Regions from separate parts of the Lysinibacillus phoenicis genome, predicted to be linked through region 2. Evidence: predicted binding sites of a transcription regulator. Region 2 holds the regulator's gene; each other region holds the start of a gene.

Region 1 (8,512 bases), 1.2 Mb from region 2:
GGTGTCTATTCCCATGTCATTACCGATTTAACGGTAGATTTAGTGCGGGGATTTAGTGATTTATTTACCGCTCCTCATTCTCGCCATACGTCTGTGTCAATTGACGATGTACGCAATCATCCAGACTTACGCTTATTATCTTATTCGGAGGATGCAGGGGTATTTATCGTACAATCAAAAGATAATAAAAACATTATGATTACAGGTCACCTGGAATATGATGCAACAACACTAGCCGATGAATACAGTCGTGATGTGGCTAAGGGCCTTGATATCGCCGTTCCCGTAAACTACTTTCCAAACGATGATCCAACTAAAGAGCCTATTAATACATGGCGTGCCCACACCCATTTATTATTCTCGAACTGGTTGAACTATTATGTATACCAAGAAACACCATATGAATGGGATTTTGTTGACGAAATTGAGTATCATATTTGATTCAAATAAAAAGTCTAATTTCTTGCTAATTTAAAAGAAATTAGACTTTTTGATTGTCATTGCTTGTTTCTGCTTTGGGCATTTCGCTCGTTTCAGCTTTCGCTTTGCGATTGCGAATAATCGCCACAATCAGTAAAAGGATCGGTAATAGAATGGTGATGAAAAAAGAAAAGATTGGCCAAATTTCATTATTATATTTGTTCGAATGGACAATGTTTGGGTGAACTATTTGAGAAAGCCCAATAACAATTAGTCCCATCGGTATAATGAGAGGCCGATGATCCTTGATTTTTAAAATCTGGGCAAGGCCGACAACGGTCGTATAGAAATACATAAAAGTTCGAATATAAATGGATGAGATCCACATAAAGGCCATTATAATCTCAATCCGCTGCAAAAAATTCCCTATCGATATTCTTTGTGCTAAGGCATAGCTTGGAAAGGTTCTAGAAGCCGTATTTTCAGGACCTAGTACAAGAATTGATAGCACAATCAATGTCACTAAAACAAATCCACCTAAGATGATTCCAATATAAAACCCTTTCTGCGCGGATTGCTGTACATTAACCGCAGCAGGGTAGAGCATTAATAACACAATTAATGGAAAGGAAAAAATACTCATAAAACGAATAATACTATAAAACATTGATGATTTTGTTGCCTCGAGTACAGGTTGAATATTTTCAAACGTAATCTGAGGGGTAATACAGACAACAAAAAAAATAAAAATAAAGACAAATAACGGAAAGAGGATTTCTGCAGACCGCGCAAAAGTTTCAATGCCTAAATAGGCAGCATACATAATGATAATAATAAACAGCAAGGCAATCGCCATGGTCGGTGTTTCCGGCATCACTTCTGTTTTCATGAATATCCCGATAAAATAGAGTAATTCTCCAGCGGAAAGAAAGGTCAGAATCAGGAAACAAATGGCTGTGAATTTCCCCAAAAAGGGACCGAGTATTTTTTCGTTTGCCTCAATAAAATTAAGAGAAGGTGTTTGGTTGGCTAGCGTCATAAATAATTTAATAACCAGTAAACTGAGGATGACCCCAATACTGGCAGCAATCCACGAATCTTGCTTAGCGGCACTTGTGATGCTAGCGGGAATAATTAAAATAGCTGTACCGATTGAATAAAGGAGGGTAATAATTGTAAATTGTCTTGAGCTAATGATTTCCTTTTCCATCGAATCCCTTCCTTTTTTAGTCATTCTCTCTATTTGCTTAATGACAAAATATAATCTCTAATCGGTGTAAATATAAATGTTATTAAATCTAATGGGCTCGGAATATGGATTTTAAGGGCAATTGCCATATTTAAAGCCGTACCAATAAGTAACAAAATGGAGAACACAACAATGCCCTTTGTATCCTGTTGTTTTTTTAGTTTTGGAATAAAAATAATGCCTACGATGACCGAGATGATCAAGATCGCAACGGCTAGAACCACTTCGTTACTCCTCCTTTGGTTTGTTTAGTAATGAGTTTTGCATTGTACCTAAGCCTTGCGTTTTCACCTTCACATGAACATGAATCGGCAATTCTGGAAAGATAGTTGGCCAATCATTTTTGATTTTTTTCCACTGTTTTGCATCTGCCCGATGGAGTGTATCACCAAATCCTAGAACATCAACTTCATATTGTTGTTGTATTTTCTCTAATGCTTCTTCAATTCGCCCTTTGATACCTTGAGCTGTTTTTTGATTCACATAATCAATAGATTTAGGTTTTGAAAGGTCGATATCACATTCTACTTCTCCCACGTTCTGCTCCACTTCAATTTGAACATCGATTGCTGGCTCTCCATGTTGAAAGGAGCCTTTTACTTTTGTTTTGGAATGTGTGATTTCTGTAGATAAAGTACCTTTCTTCGGACAAGCGATGATTTCAATGGTACTTTTAATTTTGTCACTGAGAAAACTAACACTTTTACTTTCTTCCTCTGTCAGTAATCCGATGAATTTATCCTTTTTAAAGACAGCTAGACCTGCGTATTGTAATAAAACGGGTGTTTTGACGCGCTGAACATTGGCTTGATCGACGCCTAATTTTTTATCGCCGTGAATTTCAATCGCAGAAATTAATGCTCCTTTATCCTTACTACTTAATGTGTTAACTAATTCATCTATATTAATAGCGATTGTGGAGCCCCAAGCCTTTTCAGAAACCTCAAGTGAATTTAACATTTTATTAGCAGGCACCTTTTCGATGGGTGTTAGTACATTTAACACATCCTTTGCTGCAGCCTCATAAGACATAATGACATCGAAATCTTTTCGAAATTCATGATCCCTCGAAATTAAATCGAGTGATTCACTGATTCCTTCTTTTGCGAGCTCTTCTCCTAAGACGACTACTTGCAGATGAGCAAAATAGGGTTTCCGTGCTGCAAGTGTTGTCATTTTGCGAATAGCCTCAAAGATAGTCTCACCCCTCGCATGATAGCTAATAACAGGGGAGCGTTGTGTGGAGGCTTGTTTCATCGACACTTCACTAGGATCGACAATCTGCACGGTGACCTCATATGCATCGTCTATTTTATCTATTCCAAGTGCAACGACAATGGCTAATTCATTTAATTCACGCTTACTCCAGCAACCACTTAATAATAAAGTGAGGATGCAAAGTAAGCCGATCACTTTTATTTTCGCCATATTTAATTTCCTCATTTATTCAATAGTGATTACCTCTTTTTTACATCTTTATATTGATGGCCTCTGACAATGTTTTTCTGGTTAACTAAACGAGGTCGTGTTAGTAACTTTCTACGTGGGAATAATAGAAAGGCATCTTTTTGATCCTTCAGGACTAACGGTGCAAATGGGCTTAAATAAGGTACACCAAATGATCGAATACTACATAAATGTAGAATAATCAACATAATGCCAAACATTACACCAAATAAACCAAACATCGCAGCACAAATCATTAATGGAAACCGTAGCACACGAATAGTATTCGATAGGCCATAAGCAGGGAAGAGGAAACTACAAATGGCCGTTAAGGCGACAATGATGACCATTACAGCTGAAACAATGCCTGCTTCAACCGCTGCTTGACCAATAACTAAGGTACCTACAATCGACACAGCAGGACCGATTGTTCTTGGCATACGAAGTCCAGCTTCCCTCAAAACCTCAAAGGCAATCTCCATTATGAGTGCCTCTACTACAGCTGGGAAGGGGACGCCCTCCCTTTGCGATGCAATACTGATTAACATCGGTGTTGGCAGCATTTCTTGGTGAAAGGTTGTAATGGCTACATACAGTGATGGTGCTACTAATGCTAGACTAATACCAAAAAAGCGCAATATGCGGATCAGGGAGCTTATCATCCAATGCTGATAATAATCTTCTGCTGACTGTAAAAAAGATGTAAATAACGCTGGCACCACTAAGACAAAGGGTGTTCCATCTACTAAAATCGCTACTTTCCCATCTAATAATTCACCAGCAATGACATCGGGACGTTCGGAGTTGTAGATAGTTGGAAACATGGTATTTTTAGAATCCTGAATGAAATCCTCAATATAACCACTTTCCAATATGCCATCAATATTGATGCGGTCTAAACGAGCTAATACCTCTGCGACAATTTTGTCGTTCGCGATGCCATTAATATACATGACTGCTACATCTGTTTGTGTGACATCACCGATAATACGTGATTTAATCCAGAGGTTTGGACTTTTTATTTTACGACGGATTAGGGCTGTATTGGTACGAAGTGTTTCCGTAAAGGATTCCCTAGGTCCTCGTATAACCGATTCCGTCGATGGTTCTGTTACTGCTCGATCTTTCGCACTTCTTGTGCTGGTCACTATCCCTTCAGCAAAGCCATCTAATAATATAACCGTTTCACCATTGAGAATAGCTTGGTAGAGCGTTTTAAAGTGCTCAATATTTTTTACATCACCAACTGTTAAATAGGAATTTCGGACATATTCATTAATGGTTGTAATTTCAATATCTTGTTCTTCCTCAATGTTAGCCATCAGTTTATCAATAACAGAATCGGAAATGGTTGTTTTATCTGATAAACCATCAATCGATATAATGGCTAGGTGATGAGGTTCAGTTTCACCAATAGTAATTTTTCGTATAATGATGTCATTGCTATGACCGAGTGAGTTCTGAATGATTTTTAAATTTTTAGCAAGGGACGTGTATAACAAATCGTTCATAGTATGGGATGGGGAGGTATCAATATTGTTAGACGTGGACATGTGTTTTCCTCCTCAAATGGACGTTCATTACCATTAGAGTGGACAAATTTTTTACCAGATAAACGAAGAAGGCATGAAAATCTGCCATGGATTTCTACTGGATGTCTTCTCAGCTTCGGGTACCGCTAAAGATTACTTCAACGTAACAACCTTGGACCATGAAGCGAAATAAAAAACAGTGTTTCCTTTCATATGCCGAAAGGAAACACTGTTTTATGTACGATAATCATATTGTAATTCATCTTTACTTGCATCAACGTCAACATGTAGATTGTAATCGTTAAAGAACCAGAGGTCTTTCTCTTCAATGTAATAGGTTACACCATCAATTTCTGTTTGAACACCTATAGCGATCGGTTCTTCACGAGTCATGCCAAGTGAAAAGCCTTCGTGAAAAGGACTAGAACCACCATAGCGTGCATAAAAGCGAATGGTATCACCTGATTCTACTTCCATTTCCTGCTTGAACCATTGTAGGGCTTCATCTGTTAATGCAATGTTCATTTCGAATGCTCCTCTCTTCCTACAGCCATTTTACCTTTGGCTCGGTGCCGTTTTTAATCCGTGAAATATTGGCACGGTGACGATAAATAATAAAAGTGAATAAAAAGGCTACCAAAATGCCTAATGCAAAGTCACCTGTAACAAAATAATAAACGATTGCATAAATAAGTGCTACTAAAGCGGCTATCATAGATGTTAAACTAACGATTTTAGTAATTTTTAATGTCACAATAAAGGCAATAAATAATAGGACAAACAGTGGCCATGAATAGCCTAATAAAACACCCGCAGAGGTTGCCACTGCCTTCCCACCACGGAAGTTGGCGAAGATTGGAAACATATGGCCGATTACGGCAACTAGGCCGAGTAGTAACGGATGGAGCATACTGTCAGAGAAAATAGGAAGTGTCACGAGTAACACTGCGGCAGTTCCTTTTAAAACATCCATCACGGTCACCACGATACCCGCTTTTTTTCCTAACGTGCGGAAGGTATTGGTTGCACCTAGATTACCGCTCCCGTGTTCACGAATATCTGTGTTATAAAAAATTTTGCCTATCCATAATCCAGAAGGTATAGAGCCAATTAGATAAGCACATAAAATAATAAGTCCATTGATCATAGCTGGACTCCTTTCATTCATAGTCAATACTTGGTACTAATAGTTTGTAACAAGTATTTTACACTTTTTCTTGCTAATCTACAATGTTATGAAGGAGATTTCATTATGGGTCTTGAATTCAATTACCATAGGGTAGTCTTTTAGACATGAGAGGATCAGTTGTGGAAAAAAGCCTTTTTAAAAATATAGGCATAAAGGCAATTTTGTCAATCGTTCATTCCTTTGGTAGAATAGAAGTCTAACTTTATCCAGTTAATCGCGAGATACATCGTAGCACTTTCATCGCTCGTGATGAGAAGCCAAACAAATGGAAGTGAAACTAAATAGGCTACTATGCGTCAAACGATAATGGATAGTAGTAGCAGTCTGTCTTGCTTAAATTCCAAATTTAAGCAACTGTTGAAGATGTTTACTATAAAAAGAATCAAAACTGTGAGCAATTTTTAAAATTTTATTGGACCTGTCGCTAGCTATTGACAGGAAATGCTATTATTATTAGGATGAGAACATAAATAGAACATGTGTTTGTTTTTTGGAGGGGAATTTTTTTGACGAATAAACAGTCACCTAGCGTCTATAATGATGACGCTATACAAGTATTAGAAGGATTAGAAGCGGTACGCAAACGACCCGGCATGTATATCGGTTCGACGGATGGCCGTGGACTTCATCACCTTGTGTATGAAATCGTAGATAATGCGGTAGATGAAGCACTGGCTGGCTTTGGATCTCATATTATTGTCAAGATTCATCAGGATCAGAGTATCAGCGTGCGAGACTTTGGCCGTGGTATGCCAACAGGTATGCATAAAATGGGCAAACCAACCCCTGAAATTATTTTTACTGTGCTGCATGCAGGCGGTAAATTTGGACAAGGGGGCTATAAAACAAGTGGTGGCTTACATGGTGTAGGTTCTTCTGTAGTCAATGCACTCTCAACGTTTTTAGAGGTTACCATTCATCGTGACGGTAAAAAATATCGTCAGCGTTTTGAGAACGGTGGACATCCTGTTACAACGCTAGAAGAAATAGGACAAACAAAGCAAACAGGTACTCTTGTTCATTTCCTACCGGATGACAGTATTTTCTCTGTCACAAAATTCAATTATGATACGTTAGCAGAGCGTTTACGTGAGTCAGCCTTTTTACTAAAAGGGTTAAAAATTGAATTAATTGATGAGCGCGAGGAAGGCAAAAGTGATGTGTTCTTTTATGAGAATGGCATTGAAGCTTTCGTTGCGTATTTGAATGAGGAAAAAGACGTCCTTCATCCGGTGAAGTATGTAGAAGGTATCCAGGATGAAATCGAGGTAGAGTTCGCCTTCCAATATAATGATGGTTATTCGGAAACGATTTTATCCTTTGTTAATAATGTTCGTACACGTGACGGTGGAACACATGAAACAGGTGCGAAAGCAGCATTAACGCGTGTATTTAATGAATATGCACGAAAAATTGGCTTGTTAAAGGATAAGGATAAAAACCTTGAGGGGACTGATATTCGTGAAGGCTTAGCGGCCATCGTCTCTGTTCGTATTCCAGAGCATTTATTGCAATTTGAAGGACAAACAAAGGGCAAGCTTGGGACAAGTGAGGCACGTTCTGCAGTAGATAGTGTAGTGTCTGAGCAAATTTTGTATGTACTAGAGGAAAATGCGGAGTTATCAGCTTCTCTTGTGCGTAAAGCCATTCGTGCGCAGCAAGTACGTGAAGCTGCTCGTAAAGCGCGTGAAGATGCACGAAACGGCAAGAAAAACAAAAAAGGTAGTACCATTCTGTCTGGTAAACTAACGCCTGCACAGTCTCGGAATGCCGCAAAAAATGAATTATACTTAGTCGAAGGTGATTCTGCTGGGGGCTCTGCGAAACAAGGGCGCGACCGTACATTCCAAGCGATTCTGCCACTGCGCGGGAAAGTCATTAACACGGAAAAAGCCAAGCTACAGGATATTATGAAAAATGAAGAAATCTCAACGATTATCCATGCGATTGGCGCAGGTGTTGGTACAGACTTTGCTGTAGAAGATTCCGCTTATAATAAAGTAGTAATCATGACCGATGCTGATACGGACGGAGCTCATATTCAAGTATTGCTATTAACGTTCTTCTATCGATATATGCGCCCACTTATTGAAGCAGGAAAAGTCTATATCGCGCTACCTCCACTTTATAAAGTTTCTAAGGGTACTGGAAAAAAAGAAGTCATTGAATATGCTTGGACAGAAAGCGATCTACAAAAGGCCATCAAAAAAGTTGGAAAGGGTTACATATTACAGCGTTATAAAGGTCTTGGAGAGATGAATGCAGACCAGCTTTGGGATACAACGATGAACCCTGAGACACGGACATTAATTCGTGTCACAATCGAGGATGGTGCACGTGCAGAGAGACGTGTCACGACGTTAATGGGTGATAAGGTAGAACCCCGTCGTAAATGGATCGAAGCCAATGTAGACTTCGGTATGGAGGATGATGCCAATATTTTAGAGAATGAATTCATCCAACAAGAGGAGGACCAAGCATGAGTAGTACGGAAAAGTTTCAAGATTTACCTTTAGAAGAAGTAATGGGTGACCGCTTTGGTCGCTATAGTAAATATATTATTCAAGACCGCGCGTTGCCTGATGCACGTGACGGTCTTAAACCAGTACAGCGCCGTATTTTATATGCGATGTTTACAGAAGGAAATACCCATGATAAGCCGTTCCGAAAATCTGC
Region 2 (8,512 bases):
GCATTGAACCATGACCAGCTGACAGTACAAAACGATCACGGTTATACCATTTTGGATTGGCTGGATTATGGCGTAATTGTTTTGTCCATAGCGTATAAGCCATTGGCGCTGCCCCCATCGGTAAACCTGGGTGACCAGAATTTGCTTTTTCAATAGCGTCGATTGACAAAGTTCGGATAGCATTAATTGCTAATAGATCCGCATGTTGAGTCATTATATTGTGACATCCTTTCTCGTCCTATATATTGTTCTTTTACAGTTTAGTCAACATTGCTGTAGAAAACAATGCTTTTGTTATACTATTTGGTTTTTCATACATACTTTATTGAATTGTGTCACATTAATTTAGAAATTTATTTTTTTTCGCTTGTCTAACCTTCTCTGGTGTGACATCATTACCTTCTACATCCACCACTTTTACATTTTCAATCGTATCGCGCATTGTTGCTCGGAACGTATCTAAGTACTCCTTACGAAGCGCTGTTCGCTCCTTTGCCTCTTCCTCTGTTAATTGTCCACTTTTTGCTTTGGCAGAAAGTTCATTAATTCGATTAATTTTTTCTTTTGATAACATTGTTACACACCTTTCAATACCTATCTTAAAGACTTCAGTATGCAAAGTATAGCATGGTTTCCCTTAAAATGCAGTTATACCAACCCTTAATAACACCTCTTTGCTATTATTCACATGACTTCCAGATGTTAGAGGTGTATAACTATAGTAAAAGGAAAAAATTGATAGATATTGGGGGAATGAACGTGAATATTACAACACAACGATTACTTATCAGAAATTTTGAAGCAAAAGATTTTCCTGCTATTTATAGCTATTTGTCAGATAAAACGGTGATGCATTACATGCCTGAAGGCGTTTTCGATGAAGAACAGGTACGAAAATTTATAATAGAAAACAGTGATGTACAAGCCAAACATTTTGCCATTGTTTTAAGAGAGCAACAATTGGTGATCGGTCATATTGTTTTTCACCGATACTTTGGTGAACATACTTATGAAATCGGATGGGTTTTAAATCCTCTTTATCAGAACCATGGGTTTGCTTCTGAAGCGGCGCGTGCTGTTTTAGATTATGGCTTCACCGAAATGAAGCTTCATAGAATAATTGCAACATGTCAGCCCGAAAATATCGCTTCATATAGGGTCATGGAAAAGATAGGTATGCGACGTGAAGGTTTTTTTAAAAAATGTATACCGCATGGTGAAGATTGGTGGGATGAATTTTATTACGCCATTTTGCAGGAAGAATGGACGAACAAAGGAGAGTGTGAATGAAGAAAACGGCTGTATTATTATACCCTCAATTTAGTGAATATGAATTAAGCGTGGCCTTGTCTATATTAATGCAAGGGGGCAAACCTTCATCACCCTAGGTTTAAACAATGAACCAATACGCGGGGAATCGGGTTTATGCTGTGTAGTGGATTCTCTAATAAGCGAGGCGAACTTAGCTGATATTGATAGTCTTGTATTGCCAGGATGCATGGACATATCTTGCCTACAACAAGAACAGGAAATATTCGATTTTATACGTGCAATCCACGATAAAGAAGGCATTATCGCAAGTATCTCTAGCTCCCCCTATTTATTAGCAAAGGCTGGAATTTTAGCAAACAAACAATACACGGTTGGTTTGCCTTTAGATGGAATAAGACAGTTAGGGATTTTTGATCTACGACATTATTCTGACGAACTCTTTGTGCAAGACGGCCATATCATTACAGCACGTGGTAGAGCCTTTATTCAATTCGGTATTAATTTAGGGAAAGCGCTAAATCTAAATTTTAATGCCAACTGGTATGAAAAATAAAACACTCCACATGTCTAATTCCTTGGACATCTCTTGAAGATTTTCGCTATAATAATGTCTAATACTTCGGACAAAAATGGAGGGGTAAATCTGAAGAATATTATCAAAGTTTTGAGAAAAAGATTAGGAATAACACAAGCTGCTCTTGCTAAGGAATGCGGGGTTGTCAGACAAACAATCAATTGTATTGAAAATGATAAGTACGATCCGACGCTTGAGTTAGCTTTTAAAATTGCTAAAGTCCTCAATAGTCGTATTGATGAGGTGTTTATCTATGAATAGATTTCATCCTAATTATATGATTACTATGAAAGATTTCGTAAAAGAGGACTCCGTATTATTACGAAAACAAACACAAGAAGTGACAATCCCTGTGACAAAAGAAGACCAACATACATTATTATCAATGCTGCAATATTTAAAAAATAGCCAAGATCCAAATCTAGCAAAAAAATATAAGCTTCGACCTGGAAGTGGACTATCAGCTAACCAAATTGGCGTAGATAAACGAATGTTTGCTATATTTTTTGATGACTATGAAATGATGTTGATCAACCCTAAAATAATCAGTCATTCTGTAAATATGATTTATTTACCAGAGGGAGAAGGGTGTTTATCTGTTAATCGACCAGTCCATGGTTTTGTGCCAAGATATGAACGTATTAAGGTTAAAGGTTATAACATTAATGGACAAGAAATCATCGTGCAGTTACAGGGCTATGGTGCAATTGTTGTCCAACATGAAATCGACCATCTAAACGGCATTATGTTTTATGATCGAATTAATAAAGAACACCCTTTTAAACTACCTACTAACGTAAGCATAGAAAGCTTATCTTCCTATTAATAGCGAAGTACAGAAGATAAAAAAAGATTAGCAGGCTATATCATTTTCCTGCTAATCTTTCTTGATGTTCTTGAAATCTGCGATGGACAGTCGCTTTACTAACTTCAAAACCTAACCCTCTAAGCGTTATAGAAATTTCTTCAAAGGTAAATCCACGTTTACGCAGCTTGACAATTTCATCTACAGGTAGTTCCTTACGCTCCTGACCATGCGGGTTACCTCGATTCGATAAATTATTTTCAGGACGGTAGCCATTCTCTACAGCACGGCGCATACCTCTACGTATTTTAGCATTATGTATTCTACGCTGGTATTCCTCTACTATCGCTAAAATCTCAAGCAGCATCGTGTCCATTTCGTTTAGTTGCACCGGTCCTGCATCACGCATAGAGAAAACATCTGTTGCTGATTTTTGTAACAAATGCAACACAGCCATCCTTGCATTTCCACGTCCTAAACGTGTTTCATCTTGTACAAAAAGCGCGTTAATCCCCTTTTCTTTAATGAAATCAAGCATTTCAAGTAAGCCCTCACGTTCTACATCGTAGCCGCTGTGCTTATCCTTAAAAACGCCCTTCACCTCATAACCTTGCTCTTTTGCATAGCGCAGTAACTCTTCTTGTTGGCGCTCTAAAGACGAGCTTTGTGTTTCCTTTTCAGTACTTACACGGCAATAGACAACAGCCGACAGTTGATTATTGATCATTGTTCGTTTCTCGCAATTTCAATGGTATTGATGGGATCGGCCTGATTACTCACTACAGGAATGACTAGAGATTTTCCTGCCACAATTTTAATATCCGCTAGCTCATTTTCTGTTTTCACAAGCTTAATCCAATCTTCAGTACTCATTTTACCACGGTATTGCTCTGCTAACGACCATAAGCTATCCCCGTGTTCGATTTGAATTTCAGCGTAACTAACGTGTCCTGGATCAGTAATGTAAAGATATCCTGCAAATAGTAGACAAACTCCCATCAAGATTGAAATATGTGTGTTTTTCTTTAACCATGTCATGTTCATAACCCCTTTTTAGAATGTTTGTTCGGAATGTATGTTCTCATAATAAAGCGAACAAACGTTTTTGTCAAACACTTTTCGAACCTATGTTTGCATACGTGTTCGCATTCTGTTATACTATCAAATAAGAAGAATGATATTAGAAAAAAGAGGTGAGCACTCATGAAAAAAGTTTCAAAAAGACAAGAGGATATTTTAGCTTTTATTAAAGAAGAGGTACGAGCTAAGGGCTATCCACCATCAGTACGAGAAATCGGGGAAGCAGTTGGACTTGCTTCAAGTTCCACTGTTCATGGTCATCTAGCTCGATTAGAACAAAAAGGCTTTATTCGTCGAGATCCAACAAAGCCACGTGCGATTGAAATTCTAGAGCCTGAAGAATCCATTCAAAAGCAACAAGTAATTCATGTTCCACTTGTTGGTAAGGTTACAGCCGGTTCTCCTATTACAGCTATTGAAAACATTGAAGAGTATTTCCCGCTACCAGATACGTATGGCACAAGTGAAGATCAATTGTTCATGCTTGAAATTATGGGGGAATCAATGATTGAAGCAGGAATTTTAGATGGGGACTTAGTCATTGTGAAGCAAAAGGCAACAGCCAATAACGGTGATATTGTTGTAGCTATGACAGCTGAGGATGAAGCCACTGTAAAACGTTTTTTCAAAGAAAAAAACCATTTCCGTTTACAGCCTGAAAATTCATCCATGGAGCCAATTATTGTCGATCAAGTTTCTATTTTAGGACAAGTTGTTGGTCTCTACCGTCGTGTGCATTAATTACGAAAATAGGTATCGAGGATTATATGTTCCTTATGAGCATGTATCCTCTTTTTTACGCAAAAAAAGAATCCACATACTAGCATTGGATTCTTTACTCTATGCCCTTCTAAGCTTCTTTTTTGAACTTTAAGCTAGCCTCTACAAATGCTGAAAATAATTTTTTAGCGTTCTCTTCTCCTGCTATGGCCATTTCCTCAGGATGCCACTGAACTGCCAAGCAAAATGGTAAATCTTCATGAACTACCGCTTCGATAATACCATCGCTTGATTTCGCTGCTACTTTTAATTTCTCTGCTAGAACATTCACAGCCTGATGATGAAATGAATTTACAGCAACTTTCTCTTGTTCTAAAATAGTTGCTAATAAATTATCTGCAATAATCTGTACATAATGGGTAGCTACAGCTCGACCTGATTGCTGTGCATGTTTAAGCAACTTCGTACTAAAATGGTCACTATCAATGTCCTGATATAAAGTACCACCTAATGCGACATTTAAAATTTGGATTCCACGACAAATACCGAAAATAGGCATTTTTCGTATAAAAGCAGCTTCAATTAAAGCTAGTTCAACTGTATCCCTCGCTGGATGAATTTTCCCTAGCTTTGGTGATGGCTCTGCTCCGAATAGAAATGGATGCACATCATAGCCACCCGATAACAATAAACCATCTGTAAGAGCTAAAATTTGAGCCGCATCCTCCTCAACACCTAAAGGAATAATAAGCGGAATTCCTCCCGCCTCAATAATACTTTGACTGTAAGCAGCATTTAAATGAGCGGATAAATCATCCTCCACAAAGGCTGTAATGCCAATAACCGGTTTCACTTGCTTCCCTCCGTATTCTTGAAGATTGACAATTACCAAAAACCTAAATACCAATTGATTAATGAATCACCATAAAAATAAACAATGATCGCTGCTAAGGCGATAGACGGACCAAAGGGGAAGGGTGTTTTTCTTCCTTGCTTACGCTTGAACAAAATGATAACCCCCACAATCATACCGATAACTGCCGCCAGAAATAGTGTTAACAGTGTATTGATTGTGCCAAGAACGAGTCCAATTAAAAAGAATAATTTAATATCTCCTCCACCCATGCCACCATTCGATATAACCGCAATAACATATAGTATGCCAAAACCAACGACAGCACCCACAAGACAATCCCACCATGGTGTTAATGGCGATAGTACCCGACCTACAACGAGGAATGGTAAAAAGAATATAAGCACCCTATCTGGGATGAGCATATAGGCTAAATCCGAAACAATATTAATAACGAACAAGGAGATAAATAAAAGCGCTACAATAAATTCTATGCCCCAACCTAGCCGCCAATAAGCAAAGGCAAACAAAACACCTGTCCATATTTCTATTGCTGGGTATATCCAACAAATTGTATAGCCACAGCTTCGACATTTCCCCCCTAAAAACACATAAGACAATACTGGTACTAAATCAATCATCTTTAATTGTCTATTACAGTTAGTACAATGTGAAGGAGGATGGACAATCGATTCCTTCTGTGGGACGCGTAAACCTACCACATTATAAAAAGAGCCAAAGACAAGCCCAAATAAAAATATAAAGATTGTATAAGCCATTTCCATTTTTTTGACCTCCTAAACCAATAGGAGCCCATACAAATCGTATGGTTCACCTATCCATGTAAGTATTGTTCAATAACAAGTCCTTCTAACATTGTTAGGTTATTAAAGAATCTATTAAAATACTTGTCGCTATGGAAAATTTGGATAAAAACAATAGAGAATGAATGATGTAAGATTAGGGAAATGTTGAACTTTAAAAAGCGGGGAATATAGTAAGGTTTCGATATCATTTTAACATAATGTAAAAAGAGATTCCAAAATACATTGGAATCTCTTTTCTTCTTTATTTCCTCAACAACCTACCCGACAACAGCATGCCAATCCCACCAATTGTAATAAACAGAATTGCTCTAATTAATAAATCAAGTGCGGATAAGTCAAAGAATATAAGCTTAATAAACGCCATGACCAAAATGACAAAGCCTGTTGTACGGAGTGTTTTAAGATGATGTTTTGAACCAAGCCATAATGAAACACTGGCCGTCAAGAATAATGTGATCGTTGTAAGGGCAATGCTTAGCTTCCAATCTAGTACGTTATTATTCGTAAACTGTTGAATCAGCCCCCAAATAGAAATCATTGTGAGTACAATACCAGAACTTACAATAGCATCGACATATTTCCCTAGAAGATCTTCATACAATCGGTAAATAAGCCCTTTTACAAAGATATCTACGATGATGGCTACAATGACTGCAATATAAACAAATCTAGTGATAATATTTAAACTATCCATCATTGAAGTCTTGGTGCTAATCAGCAAAGAGAATAGGAGGAAAAATGCGCCGAGAACTGGTGTTAACGCTCGCCCTTTGTATGATTCGGCAACTAGTAAAGAGCCTGCAAATAGTGCAGCTAATGTAATACTCATCATATAAGGAATACCGTTTGTGACCACAAAATAAGCATTGTCTAGTTTGCCAATATAAGCTAAGAAATAGCCTGCTGTGACCACTGCTAAAATATCGATGATGTATAAATCCTTCATGACCTTTTCAAATGGTGTAATTGTTTCTTTTGGACGTCTTGCATATAAATATATGACGATTAGGTAGATAATCGGCATGAATAAACTTAGATGATCTATGCTGAAAAATGGTTTTGGCTCATGAAAGACGTAGTTTAATGTAAATGTCAACACAAGGAAAAATGAAGTAACTACCTTCATGATACTTGCCCGTATACGTAAACTCATCATAACACCTGCAAATATAATGAGCGGATAAAGTAAATCATCTATGTTATTTGGTAAATTCATTAGAAGTACGGTATTACATAGTGTAATAAATGCCAGCGTGACAGCACTATCCAATACTTCCTGCCAATTTTTACGATAGCTATAAAACGCTATTGCGCCAAATAAAATCATCAAGGTAATGAGTAGTATTTCTCCATTTTCAAGCGAACGGATAATAAGATTCATCAATATTAAAGTAAAAGAGCCTAAAGAAAATTGGAGCCCTATATGTAGTGGCTTCCATTTTGATTGCACACGATACAGTAGACACCAAATTGCGTAAAAGATTGCCAGAATCACCAGTAAACCAAGTGCAAAAACAACTTGCTGATCACTATTCATAAACGCTACAATGCTCACTGCTAGAACAGAGAAGAAAGTAGCTATATAAAGTGCAAGCTTTTGCTTGTGCTGATAAATGACCAATTGTAGTGCAGCAAACAATACGATCACAAATAGTAAAATAATGACGGCACTAAAATCCATATACTCTAGTAAATAAGGTAATAATAACGACGTAAAAGCAACAAAAATAGTGAGTGCTTCATTTTTCTTCAAATAACTAATGCCAATTCCATATCCAATATACAGAATCGTAATGCCTAATGCAGGTGTTAGAGCGATGATTTCATACAAAATGGCACTTGCTGCTGTTGTAAAAATACCAACAATAAATGCCCCACCATATAGTGAAATTGTCATTGCAGCAGAGCCTACTTTTCTACGTTCCAATACGTAGGCAATGACCACCAATCCCACCGATAATGCATAGGCGAGGATGATTTTCACGCCATTCGATAAATAACCATAATCACTGACAAGTTTTAGTCCCCAAAGGACCCCCATCACTAAAATAACCATGAATACTTTTGGAAGTGCCCACATAACACGTTCCTCCATCGATGGCTGTGGTTGCACTTCTTTTTCCGTTACTTTGGACGGGATAGGCTTCGACTCCAGTGTGGGTTTTGGTTTTATTGGTTCTGATTGCTTGATTATCGATTGTCTGGCATCAAGAGTATTTATTTTTTCAGTGTTTTGAGTACGCTTTAGTGAAGACAACTCCTGACGTAAATCTGCCATTTCCTCCTCGAGCTTAGCAATTCTACGCTCCAATTCAATGGACATTCAATCATCCTCCCTACTTTATCAATTTTCTAACATTATAACATATTTATCCTTATTG
Region 3 (8,512 bases), 1.3 Mb from region 2:
TCTTCAGTAAAATTAATGCATGCAAAAATTGTGATTAAAAACTGCATAAACCAAATACACTAAAGTGCCAAAAGTCTTCCATTGACTGTTAATACAATTGGAAGAGTATATTGTTTAATCGTTATAAGCTACTGACAAAACGACTCCCATTTTTAGGTATTTGACCTCCACACCTATTACCACTTCTTTCATATATTACAATAAAAGGAGTGGTAATTGTGCCTTGGCAACACGAGATCCCCTATTTAATCGGGCGGCCAGTCGGTGTTTCTTTTACAAATGGGCAGGGTACTTCTGGTGTCCTCTGCGGCGTTTCAGGTGGAAAGCTTCTTGTCCTCGAATATTTGTATCAAAGCCAATTTGCCTTAAAACAATACGATTTTCATATGATTCAAGATGTAAATGGCTTTCCACCTTGTCAGATGCAGCAGCCATTATACTAAAGACATCCATCTAGGATGTTTTTTTATTGGCACTCCTTAGTTGACATACAAGTTATCTATTGTCCTTTTTAATTGGAGTTTTTCTCACAGCGTTTTTTCAATACTTAAAGTATTTAGTTGAAATTAAAAGCTAGCGCTTAAGATAGATAACTATCTTAAAACGCTAGCTCATCATAATAATAGTAGTGTAAAGTTCTTTCAACTTTACGTACACTCCTTTTATTGGTATTTGGGGTCACTTTCGTCCAAGTGACCTCTTTTTGTCATTCCACGTTTCGCTGTTTTATCCTTTACCCTATCAAACGGTATCATTGGAACATTCATACGACAAATTCGTTCTATAGGAGGGAGGAAAACAATGGGAATTAATTTAAATTTCTGGTCATTTGTTTTATCTTTAGGCTGCATCCTACTATTTTTTCTTTCAGGCACAATGAGAGACTTTTTTGTTACACAACTTCATTTTCATCCATTGACATTGACTCTACTCTTGTCCATTGCCTGTTTCTACCTCAGCTTTGTTGGAATGAAAGATGTAAAAAATTTAGCAACATTGCTACGAGGGATCATAACAATGTTGATCACACTTATCCTAATAATCAGTATCTCCTTCATTTTATTTTTTGGTAATTTTTTAAGTTAAACTATCCTAGCTGACATTATTTTTATACAAGCCTCCTTGACGAACACCTGTTCTGTAGTTAGAATAATAAAAAAGGAGGCTTTTTTATGCAAAAAACAGCGAACATTGAATTAGTACATTTTTCAGAAGATTATGTGGAGCAGTTACATAGTTTTGAACTACCGGAAGACCAACACCAATTTACAGCGCTTCCAAAAGAAATTTCCATAGAGACAGTTGGACAATATCCTATCGTCATATTAAGTGATCATGTGCCAGTTGGCTTTTTTGTTCTTCATGCAACTGACAGGGTAAAGGAATATTCTACAAACCCTAATGCTATGTTGTTAACTGCCTTATCCATCGATCATCAACAACAAAGTAAGGGCTATGCTAAAAAAGCAATGTTTGCACTTGCTGACTTTGTGAAGCAACATTTTAATGAATGTAATGAAGTGGTGTTAGTCGTCAATCACAAAAATATCGCCGCACAGCATCTTTATCACAAAGTGGGCTTTGTAGATAACGGAGAAAGAAGAATGGGGCCTATTGGTGAACAAATTGTTATGCAGTTACCACTTTAAAGAAACCGTCACTCATTTGTTTTTTCAAATGAGTGATGTTAAATTGTTTTAAAACAAGCTCTTCCAACTCGGTTTTTAACGAACACCTCATCATTTCCTACCGCAACATTCCGCGCATCGATAAAATAATGGTCTATAAAATACCAGTATAAAGAATATGCTGTTTGGCGAGCTGACGTTTAATGTGAACATAATCCTTCTATAAAAACGTTAACAATGGAAGGGAACAATACACGCTTCATCTTAAAATGCTCTGACATTGTTAGATATGCTGCAATAATTTCACTGCAAAGTCGAGCTGTAAACATTGAGGTCTAATAGTCGATGCTCTCTATTATTCAAGGCCATCATCTTCTATATGGGCAGCATAAATATACTTTAAGGGAATATGCTTCGTTGTGGTGATAGTTTCTAGTAATAACTCCTCCTCATGCATCGCCTGAATGAAGCCTCCCCATTGAACATAATGAGCCTGATCCCATATAGTTAACATAATATAGTTATGTTGAACAATTGCTCGCGAGATCGTTTGCTGTAATTCTTCAAGCTCCCATTCAGTGCGTTCACGAGGTGGCTCTGTAAACACCTCTTGTTTCCATTCTTTCAAAAGCATTAAATGCTCTGGTAACATCATCGCTGTCCACTTCATTGTTCCTCTATCTTTTATCATTTTCTCCACTCCTTAAGCAAGTGTCCGCCATATAAGCCATTGCGTGAAACACCGTGCCCACTTTTGTATAGGAAGCAACTCGTAATAAAGCTAGCATTCCATATTTTCTAGGTATCCATTACATGACCATTGATGATAATAATGTTGAATGCTCCTTTACTTACTGTAGTTCGTAAACATAGCTCTCTGAAGAAGAACAAATGTTCGTTTTTTATTATACGTATGTACTTTCTTAAATAGAAGTGGTAATTTTAGGTAACTTTAAAAAGGCAGATGAAGCAGGAGTTCCCACTGAGAGCTAGGCATTTGTGTAAGCCTAGCAATAATAGAAACATACTCTATGGTGATAATGAAGAGTACAATTGAAGTGAGAAAGGATGTAACTATAAACACAAATATTGATTATTCCTCCCCGTCTGCGGAATTCACTTTTGATGTCAACAAAAGTACGCTTTTTAAAAAGGATTCACGAAATTATATTAATGTGCTTGGCGTGGAACAATTAAATACATTAGAAAATGTATCTTTACTCGATATTTTTTTAAGTGAAGATAATGTTGTTGAGCCACATTACCATCAAAATGCAGCTGAGCTTGTCTATTGTATTACTGGGGCGGCGACAGTTTCCCTATTGAATCCCTTTACGAAGAAAATTCAAAACTATCCGATCAAGCCTGGGCAAGTCGCTAATGTACCACAGGGCTGGTGGCATTATGAAATAGCGACAGAAGATGACACCCATTTACTCGCTATTTTCGATGCGCCAACACCAGAAGTCATTTTAGGCTCTGATATATTGAAATTTACTCCAGCTAATATTATGGCTCACACGTATTGTTTAGATGAGGAACAATGGAAGAAAACCATTGCACCGGTTGTTCCAACAACTTATATTGGTCCAGCAAAAGGCTGTAATCATGTCAAATCAGCAACCGATAAACAAACGAAGCCAAAGCACTATATGAAACCATGTCCTTATCCGTATCCATATCGTTACCCTTATCCACATCCGTATCCCTATGGCACATATTATTAGTACGTTCTCTTAGTAAACTTTTATTGTAAAAGATGAATAGAATGTCATTTCTTGTCCATCCTAATCTTAGATAACCTAAGAGTTAGGAAGTGTCTCAATGTTAAAAGACAATCTAGCATCATTACGATTTAAGGAGATTTTTAAGCTTTGGTCACAGCTTGGTGTCAATCAAGGATATATTGCTTCAAGCCATGCCTTTTTTAAGCATACGCGTGATAAACAATTAAAGATAATGATCCTGGAGTTTATTCAATGTTTAAAAGAGGAAAATAAGCACCTGACATTGTTACTTAAGGAAAATGGCGTCTTGGCACCTACTACATCCATCGAGTATAATACGATGAAAATAACAGACCTTCGCGGCAAATCGATGATTAATGATGGTGAAATTAGTGCGATTTTATCCATGAATATCGCCTCCTCTTTAATTTCCGTAAGTCAAGCACTCGATCTGTCAGTGAAGAAGCTCCATTTAACAAAATATGGTGAACTTCATATGCGTTATTCACTACTGGGATCAAAATTGATTGACTATAGTCAGCGTAAAGGTTGGTTAGAGGCTCGTCCACGCTAAAAAGAAGCATCCGTTTCATCCATAACGGAAGCTTCTTTTTTTAACTTACTATCGTCTCCTAACGAACAGAAGCTTATACCATTGATTTACGAGGAATGGTAATACAGATAAGCTATAAATGAAGCCTAGCTGTGCAATCGTCAATGGGGCAACCTCAAAGACTGTTGTGAGCATTGGCATAAACAAGACAAAGTGTAGGCTGAGCACACCGATTAAGAAAGCGAGCCATGTATATTTATTCGAGAATACACCAATAGCGAAAATCGACTCTTTGGATCTGGAGTTGAAACCATGCACTAATCTGGATAAACACAGTGTTGTAAAGGCCATTGTGCTAGCTGTTAACGTATCGCCTGTCGATAGACCAATTTGAAAAGCAATAATGGTGGAGGTGGCAATTAAAATACCTTCTAATACTACTTGTGTCGTAAAGGCTTTATTTAATAAAGGTGTATGAATATTTCTAGGCTTGTCCTTCATCGTTTTCTTATTATTGGGCTCTAACCCAATGGCGATAGCTGGCAAACTATCCGTTAATAAGTTGATGAATAATAGATGGACAGGCGCAAAAGGAACAGGTAGGCCTAACACCGTTGCATATAACACAACAAAAATAGCTCCAGCATTACCAGATAATAAGAATAGAATAGCATTTTTTATATTCGTATAAATACTACGACCATTAGCGATTGCCTTAACAATCGTCGAAAAATTATCATCGGTTAAAATCATCGATGAGGCATCTTTTGCAACCTCTGTACCTGTTACCCCCATTGCGACACCAATATCTGCTTGTTTCAAGGCAGGTCCATCATTGACACCATCCCCTGTCATAGCAACAACATGACCTTTATCCTGCCAGGCTTTTACAATTCGAATTTTTTGTGCAGGTGTAACACGAGCATAGACAGAATAATCATCAATTTTATCTTGTAACTCTTGATCTGTTAAACCATCAAGGGCGTGTCCTTCAATCGCTTCTTCTGGATTTTGTAAAATACCAATTTGTTGGGCAATCGCCGTAGCTGTAATTTTATGGTCACCGGTAATCATAACGGGCTTAATGCCTGCATTTATACAGCTTTCCACTGCTTCTTTCGATTCTTTTCTTGGAGGATCCATCATCGCAACTAAGCCGACAAAGATTAAGTCACGTTCAGCTCTTGTATCAACGCTTTGCTGAGGGAAAACATCTTTATACGCAATGGCCAGCACACGTAAACCATTCATTGAAAAGTCACGATTGACCGCTTCAATTTTCTGACGATGCTGTGCAGTCATTTCAAAAATGCCTGTGGATGTTTTGATTCTCGTTACTTTGGGCAAGAGTACATCCAATGCCCCTTTCGTAATCATCACCGTTTGCTTGTCCATCTGATTTACCGTGCTCATAAGCTTTCTTGCCGAATCAAATGGAATTTCAGCCAAGCGTTTATATTGCTCTCGAATTTTCAGTTCATCAAGGCCGTACTGCTTTCCTAATTTCACAAGAGCAATTTCGGTAGGGTCGCCGATTTCTTTCTGATCTCGCTCTACAGCATCACTACATAAAAGTGCCTTGATCATCAGCTCTTTTTCCACTGGATTTGTTGGATTAAGCCAATCATGTGGTATCTTTTTCTGGTCGACAAAGACTTCTTGTACCACCATTTTATTTTCTGTTAAGGTCCCTGTTTTATCAGAACAAATAACTGAAACACTTCCTAAGCTTTCCACCGCATAAAGCTTACGGATAATCGCATTTTCCTTCGCCATCTTCTGCGTGCCAAAAGCTAATACGATAGTCACAATGGAACTTAGCGCCTCTGGGATTGCTGCAACAGCAAGGGAGACTGCAAACATAAATGATTCAACTAAGGCTCGTCCTCGAATAAGGTCAATTGTAAAAATAGCTAAACAAATGAGTGTAATCCCTAATGCTAATTTTTCACCGAATTGATCAAGACTAATTTGTAGGGGCGTTTTCTTCTCCTTGGCTGTATCGAGTAAATTCGCAATTTTGCCGATTTCTGTCTGCATGCCGATTGCCGTCACCATTACAATACCACGGCCATTAGTTACAAAGCTTCCTGAATACACCATGTTCTTCTTATCAGCAATGGTCACATTATTTTTTCGTATAGGATCTGTACTTTTGGCTACAGCAATCGATTCACCTGTTAGGGAACTTTCATTAATGTGTAAATTATGACATTCTAGTAGTCTGCCATCTGCATTGATGTAATCGCCCGCCTCCAATATCAGAAGATCTCCTATCACAATTTCCTCCGAAGAAATCTGCATTAGTTGATTGTTACGCATGACTTTGGCAATGGGAGAGGTCAACGCTTTCAGATTGTCTAGAGATTGTTCTGCTTTTACATGTTGTACAGTACCTAAAATAGCATTTAAAATCACTACAATCATAATAACAATCGTACTTTCTACTTCCCCTAGTAGAAATGAAACGAAGGCCGCAACGAGTAATATAATAACTAATAAATCTTTAAATTGTCCGAAAAATACAGCCCACGTACTTGTTTTTTTACCTTCCTCTAATACATTATAGCCATAGACCTGTTGCCTTTTTTGGACGTCATCATCGGTCAAGCCTTGTGGGGTGACGCTCAATATCTTCATGACTTCAGCAGACGATTGTTGATGATATTCAGTCATTGGGTTCTCCTTCCATTTACAAGATTTGAAGAGCTCCTACTATTTTTCTTGAAAATAGTAAGCGCACTTAAATCTCAAACTCCTATAAAATTCATTAACTACAACAATCTATTCCATATGTATTTAGAGTATGCTTAGAATTCATAGAGAAATTAATTTTGAAAGAGATACAAACATAGATTCAATCAAACTAAGTCTTAGCATAATTGCTGTTAATAGATCCAAAACCTCTGCTAAATCAAGCTAAAAAGGTATTGGAGATAGCTTCCCCAATACCTTTTAGGTTGTTTCTATTATGAGTTGTGGTGGGCTGATTGATAATCTCCATGCTGCTCCTGTCCAAGTGGCGCTCTTTTAATAGAGAAAATAGCACAACCTAATGCACAGAGAACTAGAATCGTTCCAAAGCTCGCTAAATGCATAACAGAATCAGTCAAAGCAAACATGGCGCCTCCAACTGCTGATCCAATGGATATCCCAATTTGAAGGGCAGCTGTATTTAAGCTCTGCTGAATATCGGATGATTTAGGATCAGTTTGAATTAAATAATTTTGTAATGGTGGTGTCAATGCCCAGCTTAATGCACCCCATAAAACTGTAAACACTAAAAATAGCGGTAAAGCAATGATCGTGTAAGGAATACTGAATAAAACTATAGCAAAGGCAGACACAATCAAAATAATGGCTTTACTCGTGCCAATTTTATCACTCACCCAGCCTCCTACTGCGTTCCCACTAACAGAGGCAATACCGAAGATTAAGTAACAAATACTAATCCATGAAGGACTCATATCAAATGCTTCTACTAAAAAAGGTGTTAAATAAGCGTAGAGCATGTAATGTCCTGCTAGCATAAACAACGTAGTTAACTGAGCTGTAAGGATTTTTAAATTAGCTAAAGATTTGATTTGTGCCTTCAGTGGCACTACTTCTCCGATTGGCATTTTTTCAAGTAATAAGGCAATTAAAATCATGGATAGTGTTGACAGAATGCTAATGCCTAAAAATATAGCTCGCCAACCGAAAGCTTCTGTTATAAAAATACCCATTGGTACACCAATGACAAGCGCAGAGCTTACACCCATGAAAACGAGTCCTAACGCCTTGGCACGATGTTTAGGCTCAACAATTTTTGTCGTAATCGTTAAAGATAATACAATGACTAATGCTGTGCTCATCGCTGTGAAAATACGGGCAATTAGCACAATAATGAACGTCGTACTAAAGAAGGTCATTAAGTTACCTAACGTGAAAATAAATAATGATATTAAGAATAAGCGCTTCCTTTCCACCTTAGCTGTCAAGGATAACAGGACTGGCGCAGAAATAGCATAAACCAGTGCAAAAATCGTAATTAGTTGCCCAGCTGTTGCTAAAGATACATGTAAATCCTCTGCAATATTTGGCAGTATCCCACCAACAATTAATTCAACTAACCCTACTGCAAAGGTAGTCACCGCAAGAATATAAACTCTCCAATTCATCGTAATCTCCCTTTCGTTACACTTTCATTTTTGCAGGAGATTTTTTATATGCATTACGCCGCAAGGTACGCTTCGGTACGCTACAAACTAACGGCTGAATCAACATAAAAAAATCCTGACTACAAAAATGAAGCAAAGTTTTGTAGTCAGGATTTTATGGTTCCTGGTAGAGACCCTCAATCCATATTATTGAGGTTATACAGATCAAATATTTACTTTAGCTATAGTAGCACATCAAAATTTCGTTGACAATAGCTTTTTTTATAGAATTAAATGATCTTATAAAACTGCCGAATCGAGAGAAAATTTCGAAATTCTGCTTATATTTTAATGAATTTGACCATACATATTAACATATACTAACTATTTTACGAGGTGATTGTTTGCGTATAGTAGGATTTGTCTGCTATTTTTTAATACTATTTTATGGCGTAGAATTAGTAG

Evidence for each region. The regulator LexA, encoded in region 2, represses DNA repair genes until DNA is damaged. The targets are predictions, from matches to a motif close to CGAACATATGTTCG.
Region 1: a site for LexA is predicted at 6,309-6,322, ahead of parE (DNA topoisomerase IV subunit B). Genes of this name have one in related genera too.
Region 3: a site for LexA is predicted at 2,513-2,526, ahead of ABC382_RS02275 (YolD-like family protein). Genes of this name have one in related genera too.

What each region holds. Positions count from the first base shown of each region.
Region 1 is NZ_JBDFMP010000002.1:390,933-399,444, forward strand. Features, by position in the region: gene metA (homoserine O-acetyltransferase MetA) at 1-441, shown strand, start outside; gene ABC382_RS03160 (GerAB/ArcD/ProY family transporter) at 482-1,630, opposite strand; gene ABC382_RS03165 (hypothetical protein) at 1,660-1,893, opposite strand; gene ABC382_RS03170 (Ger(x)C family spore germination protein) at 1,898-3,097, opposite strand; gene ABC382_RS03175 (spore germination protein) at 3,127-4,668, opposite strand; gene ABC382_RS03180 (HesB/YadR/YfhF family protein) at 4,882-5,172, opposite strand; gene plsY (glycerol-3-phosphate 1-O-acyltransferase PlsY) at 5,192-5,794, opposite strand; gene parE (DNA topoisomerase IV subunit B) at 6,343-8,319, shown strand; gene parC (DNA topoisomerase IV subunit A) at 8,316-8,512, shown strand, end outside.
Region 2 is NZ_JBDFMP010000002.1:1,568,584-1,577,095, forward strand. Features, by position in the region: gene tkt (transketolase) at 1-214, opposite strand, end outside; gene ABC382_RS09530 (DUF896 domain-containing protein) at 341-574, opposite strand; gene ABC382_RS09535 (GNAT family N-acetyltransferase) at 760-1,290, shown strand; gene ABC382_RS09540 (DJ-1/PfpI family protein) at 1,406-1,825, shown strand; gene ABC382_RS09545 (helix-turn-helix transcriptional regulator) at 1,916-2,107, shown strand; gene def (peptide deformylase) at 2,100-2,672, shown strand; gene ABC382_RS09555 (YneB family resolvase-like protein) at 2,713-3,378, opposite strand; gene yneA (cell division suppressor protein YneA) at 3,375-3,689, opposite strand; gene lexA (transcriptional repressor LexA) at 3,855-4,472, shown strand; gene ABC382_RS09570 (gamma-glutamyl-gamma-aminobutyrate hydrolase family protein) at 4,582-5,304, opposite strand; gene ABC382_RS09575 (prepilin peptidase) at 5,337-6,089, opposite strand; gene ABC382_RS09580 (DUF2339 domain-containing protein) at 6,373-8,454, opposite strand.
Region 3 is NZ_JBDFMP010000002.1:224,122-232,633, reverse strand. Features, by position in the region: gene ABC382_RS02285 (hypothetical protein) at 219-443, shown strand; gene ABC382_RS02280 (GNAT family N-acetyltransferase) at 1,173-1,649, shown strand; gene ABC382_RS02275 (YolD-like family protein) at 1,984-2,319, opposite strand; gene ABC382_RS02270 (cupin domain-containing protein) at 2,669-3,355, shown strand; gene ABC382_RS02265 (DUF3231 family protein) at 3,453-3,929, shown strand; gene ABC382_RS02260 (cation-translocating P-type ATPase) at 3,978-6,584, opposite strand; gene ABC382_RS02255 (MFS transporter) at 6,878-8,068, opposite strand; purine riboswitch at 8,192-8,291, opposite strand; gene ABC382_RS02250 (hypothetical protein) at 8,452-8,512, shown strand, end outside.